Regions from separate parts of the Massilia litorea genome, predicted to be linked through region 2. Evidence: predicted binding sites of a transcription regulator. Region 2 holds the regulator's gene; the other holds the start of a gene.
What was found. Region 2 encodes NrdR, which represses ribonucleotide reductase genes. Its sites were predicted from a motif close to CACNANATNTNGTG; they were not measured.
Positions count from the first base shown of each region.

Region 1 (3,797 bases), 2.4 Mb from region 2:
AGGCTTGTTCGAAGGCTTTACCGACCAGGTCGTGCAGGTCCGGCGTTTCGCTCGGGGTGAACAGGGTCCAGTAGCCCTTTTCCATCACGCGCTTCATGAACAGGTCGGGAATCCAGTTCGCCGTGTTCATGTCGTGGGTGCGGCGGCGGTCGTCGCCGGTGTTCTTGCGCAGGTCGAGGAATTCCTCGATGTCCATGTGCCAGGTTTCCAGGTAGGCGCACACTGCGCCCTTGCGCTTGCCGCCCTGGTTCACGGCCACGGCCGTATCGTTGACCACTTTCAGGAACGGGACCACGCCTTGCGACTTGCCGTTGGTGCCCTTGATGCGCGAGCCGAGCGCACGCACCGGGGTCCAGTCGTTACCGAGGCCACCGGCAAACTTCGACAGCAGCGCGTTTTCCTTAATGGCGTCGTAGATACCTTCCAGGTCGTCGCCGACGGTGGTCAGGTAGCAGGACGACAGCTGCGAGCGGCGGGTGCCCGAGTTGAACAGGGTCGGCGTCGAGCTCATGAAGTCAAAGCTCGACAGCAGGTTGTAGAACTCGATGGCGCGCTCTTCGCGGTCCGCTTCGCGCAGGGCCAGGCCCATGGCGACGCGCATGTAGAAGGCCTGCGGCATCTCGATGCGGGTTTCGCGCACGTGCAGGAAGTAACGGTCGTACAGGGTCTGCAGGCCGATGTAGCCGAATTGCAGGTCGCGGTCGGCGACGATGGCTTTTGCCAGGCGCTCGAGGTCATAGTTGCCCAGTTCGGCGTCGAGCAGTTCGTTCTCGATGCCTTTCGCCACGTACTGCGGGAAATAGGTGATGTATTCAGCCGCAGCCTTGGCTTGCGGGACTTCCTTGCCGAAGACTTCCTTGCGGATCGTGTGCAGCAGGATGCGGGCCGTGACCTGGCTGTAGGCCGGATCGGTTTCCATCAGCGCGCGCGCAGCCAGGATGGCGGACTTGTGCAGCTCTTCGACCGGCACGCCGTCGTACAGGTTGCGCAGGGTCTCGGCGACGATGGCGTCGGCGTCGACGTGCTTTTCCAGGCCGGCGCAGGCGGCGTTCACCAGGGCGTGCACATAGTTGACGTCGAGCGGCACGCGCTGGCCGCCATCGACCACGTGGATCTGCGGCGCGGCCACGTGCTGGGCACCGGCGGCTTCCTTGGCGGCGCGGCGCTCTTCCATCTGCTTGGCGCGGTACAGGACATAGGCGCGCGCGACATCGTGTTCGCCCGAGCGCATCAAGGACAGTTCGACCTGGTCCTGCACATCTTCGATGTGGAAGGTGCCGCCGTTCGGCTGGCGGCGCATCAGGGCAGCGACCACGTTATTGGTCAGCTCTTCCACCAGCTCGCGGATGCGGGCCGAGACCGCGCCCTGGCCACCGGCGACCGCCAGGAAGGCCTTGGTCATCGCGACCGAGATTTTATTTGGCTCGAACGGGACGACGGCGCCGTTGCGGCGCAGGATGCGGTAGTCCGCGCGGGCGGCCAGTTCGGCGGCGCTATTGGCGCCGGCTGCCGTTCCTGGTGCCGCTTGCGGGTGGATGGAAATGTCTTGAGAAGTCTGCATGGGGCCTCCAGGAAGGGCAGTCGGGCTGCCGCCTATGTTTATCGATCACCCGCATCACGGGCAGCCAAAAATTAACTAAAAAATACGAAGCAAAACGAACCCCGGCCAGCCTGAGTAACCAGGCTGGACAACGTTGCTGCGGATGGATTTATCTTGCTTGGAGCAAATTCGAACAACAAGACGCACACTATGCCATTGTTGCCACTGCTACACAAAAGGTCTTTGACACTTGAGCCTGCTACTACTAGATCTAGTGCCGTGGTTTGACATTGGACTAATTGTAGTACTTGGCCGGCGCAAGCCGCAAGTGAATAAATTTTCAAATTCAGGTGTTTTTTATGTCCCGGACTCTTGACATCGGAGCGCTGGACTTCGAATGCGCGCTGGCCGGTAAGTGAGCACTAACCTGCTGCTTAATGCTTGTTCAGCGCGTGAAGGCAGTGCCCAAACGCAGTGCAGCGCGCACCATTTTGCACTGGCGAAAAGGCAACGCTTTTTGACAAGCCGGAGTTGTGCGATGACACAAAGTTCAGTTTTCCGGCGCCTGGATATCGAGCTTCTGCATTTGATACCGCAGCTGGCGCACGCTGATGCCGAGCAGGCTGGCGGTCCTGGTGCGGTTGAACTGGGTCTGCTGGAGGGCGCGCTGGATGATGTCGCGTTCCACCTGTTCCAGGTAAGCCGGCAGGTTGCTCGGCAGCGAAGCCGGACCGAGGCCCTGCACTTCCTGCGCAAGCGGCGCGGCCGCCGGCATGGGCGGCGCCGCGGCCGGGGACGGCGGCGTGGCGACGACCGGCAATGGTTCCACCCGCGCCACGTCGGCCAGGCGCGCGGCTTTCAGGGATAAATCGCCGACCTCGATCACGCCATGATTGGCGAAGGCAAGCGCCCGTTCCAGCACGTTCTCCAGTTCGCGCACGTTGCCCGGGAAGGAGTAGGCGCGCAAGGCATCGAGCACGCCGGGCCCGAGCGAGGCCCCGCCAGGCCCGGCCAGGCGCGCCAGGATGCCGTTGGCCAGCACCGGTAAATCGTCGAGCCGCTCGCGCAGCGGCGGCAGCGCCAGCTCGATCACGTTCAGGCGATAGAACAAATCCTGGCGGAAGACGCCCGTCTCGACGCATCGGGCGAGGTCCTTGTGGGTGGCGCTGATGATGCGCACGTCGACCGGCTCCTCATTGGTGGCGCCGATCTTGCGCACGCGCCGCTCCTGGATCGCGCGCAGCAGTTTGACCTGCATCGCCAGCGGCAAATCGGCCACCTCGTCCAGCATCAGGGTGCCGCCATTGGCCGCCTGGAAGAAGCCGTCGCGCTCCTCCCCGGCCCCGGTGAACGCGCCCTTGCGGTGTCCGAAGAATTCGGACTCCATCAGGTTTTCGGGAATCGCGCCGCAGTTCACCGCCACGAACGGTTTCGCAGCGCGCGAACTCTGGGCGTGGATTTCGCGCGCGGCCAGTTCCTTGCCGGCGCCGGACTCGCCGGTGATCGCAATCGGCGCCATCGAGCGCGCCAGGCGCCCGATCTGGGCCCGCAGCGCCTGCATCGCCTGCGAATTGCCGATCAGGCGCGAGCCCGTGCCCTCGCCCGCCCCAGCCGCGGCGCTACCGTCGGACAGCTTCAGCGCCGAACGCACCATCACGCGCAGCTCATCGAGCACTACCGGTTTCGACACGTAATCAAAAGCGCCGGCTTTCAGGGCCACCACCGCGTTTTCGGCGCTGCCGAAGGCGGTGATCACGGCGATCGGCGTCTTCGAGCTAGCCGACACTTCGCGCACCAGTTCCAGTCCGAGCCCGTCGGGCAGGCGCATGTCGGTCAGCACCAGCTGGTACTGGTTGTCCTCGACCAGGCGCCGGGCTTCGCGCAGCGTGGCCGCGCAATCGACGTCCAGGCCCATTTTCAGGAGCGTGATCTCCAGCAGTTCGCGCAGGTCCGCTTCGTCGTCGACGACCAGGATGCGGGGTGATGTCATGCTTTCCTCTTTTACTCAGCGCTCGCGCCGGCCGCTTGCGGCTGGGCGAAGGTGATGACGAAACGGCCGCTGGCCTTGCGCGGGCCCAGCGCCGCCGTGTCGAACCGCGACTCGTAATCGAGTTTAGCGCCATTGTTCAGGCACAGCTCGCGCGCCAGGTACAGCCCCAGGCCGGTGCCCTTGCTGGAGGTCGTATAAAACGGTTCGAACAGGTGGGCGCGCACCTCGGGCGTGATGCCCGGACCGTCGTCCTGCACGTGCAACTCC
Region 1 covers NZ_CP062941.1:1,997,343-2,001,139, reverse strand. Annotated here, with positions in the region: gene LPB04_RS08935 (ribonucleoside-diphosphate reductase subunit alpha) at 1-1,561, opposite strand, end outside; gene LPB04_RS08930 (sigma-54-dependent transcriptional regulator) at 2,091-3,530, opposite strand; gene LPB04_RS08925 (sensor histidine kinase) at 3,542-3,797, opposite strand, start outside.
Region 1: a site for NrdR is predicted at 1,804-1,817, ahead of LPB04_RS08935 (ribonucleoside-diphosphate reductase subunit alpha). Genes of this name have one in related genera too.

Region 2 (3,797 bases):
GTCGATCGATTTCTTGCTGGTCACGTCCATCTCGACCGGCAGCGCCGATTCGCCCAGCTCGGCCGCGAGCGCATCGAGGCGTTCCATGCGGCGCGCCGCCATCACGACCTGGTGGCCGTTGCGAACGAAGGTGCGCGCCATTTCGGCGCCGAATCCGGCGGAAGCGCCGGTGATGAAAACGATCATGGTAAGTGTCCTCTGGTGGCTGGTGCTTCGAGATTGTAGCTGAAAAGACCATCTTTCCAGATCGGTCGAGGTAGTTGCCAGCCTGGCAGGGCTTTTCTTGCCCTCAGCGGGCACTTCACATACAATCCCCAGTCCATTTATGTCTCACGTAACTGGCGAAAACCGCAGCGATGCGGGAAAGGTGGGCACCCACCGGGGAACGTGAGATTTCATCCGCCGTTCGCCTGGGCAGCCGACAATGGTTCGCGTGCATTGCAGCGCGGCTGGCTGCAGCTGTTTGTTTCCTGGGCCGCGCGCCGATCCGACACAGCCGTTGTCCGGTTCTCTTATCGATTGGAGTTTTGTTCATGTTTGCAAAAGATTACACGCTGGCCAAGGTTGACCCGGAACTGTGGGCTGCCATCCAGAAGGAAAACACCCGTCAGCAGGATCACATCGAGCTGATCGCGTCCGAGAACTACACCTCGCCGGCCGTCATGGAAGCGCAGGGTTCCCAGCTCACGAACAAGTATGCCGAAGGCTATCCGGGCAAGCGCTACTACGGCGGCTGCGAATACGTCGACGTCGCCGAGCAGCTGGCGATCGACCGTGTCAAGCAACTGTTCGGCGCGGAAGCCGCCAACGTCCAGCCGAACTCGGGCTCGCAGGCCAACCAGGGCGTGTTCTTCGCCATGCTGAAGCCGGGCGATACCATCATGGGCATGTCGCTGGCCGAAGGCGGCCACCTGACCCACGGCATGGCGCTGAACATGTCCGGTAAATGGTTCAACGTTATTTCCTACGGTCTGACCGAGCAGGAAGACATCGACTACGAGCAAATGGAACGCCTGGCGCGCGAGCACAAGCCGAAGCTGATCATCGCCGGCGCTTCGGCGTTTGCGCTGCGCATCGACTTCGAGCGCTTCGCGAAGATCGCCAAGGAAGTCGGCGCGTATTTCATGGTCGACATGGCCCACTACGCCGGCCTGATCGCCGCCGGCGAATACCCGAATCCGGTCCCATACGCCGACTTCGTCACCTCGACCACGCATAAATCGCTGCGCGGTCCGCGCGGCGGCATCATCCTGATGAAGGCCGAGTTCGAAAAGCAGATCAATTCCGCGATCTTCCCCGGCATCCAGGGCGGCCCGCTGATGCACGTGATCGCCGGCAAGGCCGTCGCCTTCCAGGAAGCGCTGCAGCCGGAATTCAAGGCTTACCAGCAGCAAGTCGTGAAGAACGCCAAGGCCCTGGCCGACGCGCTGATCGCACGCGGCCTGCGCATCGTCTCGGGCCGTACCGAGTCGCACGTGATGCTGGTCGACCTGCGTTCGAAAGGCCTCACCGGCAAGGAAGCGGAAGCCATCCTCGGCCAGGCCCACATGACCTGCAACAAGAACGGCATCCCGAACGACCCGCAGAAGCCGTTCGTGACCTCGGGCATCCGCCTCGGCAGCCCGGCCTTCACGACGCGCGGCTTCAAGGAAGAAGACGCGACGAAAGTCGGCCACCTGATCGCCGACGTGCTGGACAATCCGCACGACGCCGCGACCATCGAGCGCGTCAAGGCGGAAGTGAAAGTGCTGACCGACAAGTACCCGGTGTACGCCAAGTAAGCAGAATCACCATGCAGTTGCAAACGTAGTAGAGTTCAGGAACGGCAATCCGTTTGACGGGTGCCGTTCCTTTGCATTACCCAAGCATCACCCAAGCATCATCCAAGTACCACCGGCGCCCATGAAATGTCCGTTCTGCCAGCATGAAGACACCCAGGTCCTCGATACGCGCGTATCCGAGGAGGGCGACGCCATCCGCCGCCGGCGCCGCTGCGTGCAATGCGACAAGCGCTTCACCACCTACGAACGCATCGAACTGTCGATGCCGATCATCGTCAAGAAAAACGGCAGCCGCACCGAATTCGCCAGCAGCAAGCTGCGCGGCAGCCTGATGCTGGCGCTGCGCAAGCGCCCGGTCCCGGCCGCGGCCATCGACGCCGCCGTCGCCTCGATCGAGGAAAAGCTGCTCACCAGCGGCCGGCGCGAAGTCGATACCGGCTATGTCGGCGAACTCGTGATGCAGGAGCTCAAGCGCCTCGACGAAATCGCCTACATCCGCTTCGCCTCCGTCTATAAAGACTTCAAGGACCTGGCAGAGTTCCAGCAGGCCCTGGCTGAAGTCGGGCACTCCCGCAAATAAATCAAACACCGTTGGACGGCTTGCGCACGCTTGAGCGAGCGCAGGGGCGGGCTCCGCCTCGCTGATAACTTCTCAGCTCGCGCGAATTCACGCGCCTGAACTGTGGAGGTGATCCTTGCAAGGCTGCCGCATCGGAGGCTTCACGCTCGTCGAAGTCCTGGTCGCCATGTGCGTGCTGGCGCTCGGCGTGGCCGGCGCCGCGAGCACGCAGGTAGCGGCGGCGCGCCTGCAGTTGACACCCGGCGAGCGCAAGCGTCACCGGGAGGCCAGAACCGAGTTCAGCGCTTGCATGAAAAAGGTGGCGCAACGGTGGGAGAATTGCCGCGCAGAGGCCGAGGCGAAGTGGCCTAAATAAACTAACGAACGGAGGTTGTATGAGACCAGATGTACCATTCATCGCCTTTAGTCTCCGTGACGGGAAGGACGATGCGCTGCATACCACACTGCTTGATCGTCGTGCCCTTGAACGGAAAAGGCCCGAGTACGAGGATACCCTCAGCAGCCTGGCAGCATTGAACGAGCGCGGCCAGGACGAGGCGGCAACCATGATCGGCAAGTGGGTGTTGATGATGCTGAACAATTCGTACCCTGACAAGTTCCGTGCATATCCGAACCTGGTTGTTGAAGTGCGACCGCCGCCATCACCTGAACGTATCGCAGCAATTGAAGCTCAGCTTGACCGTCAGGATAAGGACGGCCAAGGTTAAGCAAGCTTAGTAACGTGCAGTTAGACGGGGACTTAGGTCCCCTTTTATATTTCTGGGACACCCAAGGCCGCTCTACATCAGCCTGGTTGGCGTAGCCCGCGCACGTTTGAGCCAGCGCAGGAGCGCCTGAGGACGTACTGATAACTTCTCAGCTCGCGCGAATTCACGCGCCTGAACTGTGGAGGTGATCCTTGCAAGGCTGCCGCATCGAAGGCTTCACGCTCGTCGAAGTCCTGGTCGCCATGTGCGTGCTGGCGCTCGGCGTGGCCGGCGCCGCGAGCACGCAGGTAGCGGCGGCGCGCCTGCGCCAGCAGGCCGCGCTCGAGTCGGAAGCCGTGCAACTGGCCGCCTCGCTCGGCGCGCGCATGCGCGTCAACACGGCGCAGATGGCGCTGCCGGATGCATCCAATCCCTATCTCCAGTTCGACTACGACGCGGCCGGCGGCGATCCGGCCGCGCCGCCCGTCCAGTGCTTCGGCGGCGCCGATTGCGATCCCGCCCAACTGGCCGCCTTCGACCTCTACGACACGGCACGCATCGTGCAGGGCGCCTTTCCCGGCGGGCGAATTGCCATCTGCCGCGACGGCGGCGGCTGGAATGCGGCGCTGCAGGCTGTTGAGTGGAGCTGCACCGGCGGCGCGAATGCGCCGGTAGTCGTCAAGCTGGGCTGGCGCGCGCCCGGCAGCTCCGCGGCGGCGCCCTTCGTGACGATGGTGGTTGCGGGATGAG
Region 2 covers NZ_CP062941.1:4,814,491-4,818,287, reverse strand. Annotated here, with positions in the region: gene LPB04_RS21660 (SDR family oxidoreductase) at 1-186, opposite strand, end outside; ZMP/ZTP riboswitch at 325-423, shown strand; gene glyA (serine hydroxymethyltransferase) at 534-1,781, shown strand; gene nrdR (transcriptional regulator NrdR) at 1,903-2,361, shown strand; gene LPB04_RS21645 (type IV pilus modification PilV family protein) at 2,477-2,716, shown strand; gene LPB04_RS21640 (hypothetical protein) at 2,736-3,068, shown strand; gene pilV (type IV pilus modification protein PilV) at 3,260-3,796, shown strand; gene LPB04_RS21630 (PilW family protein) at 3,793-3,797, shown strand, end outside.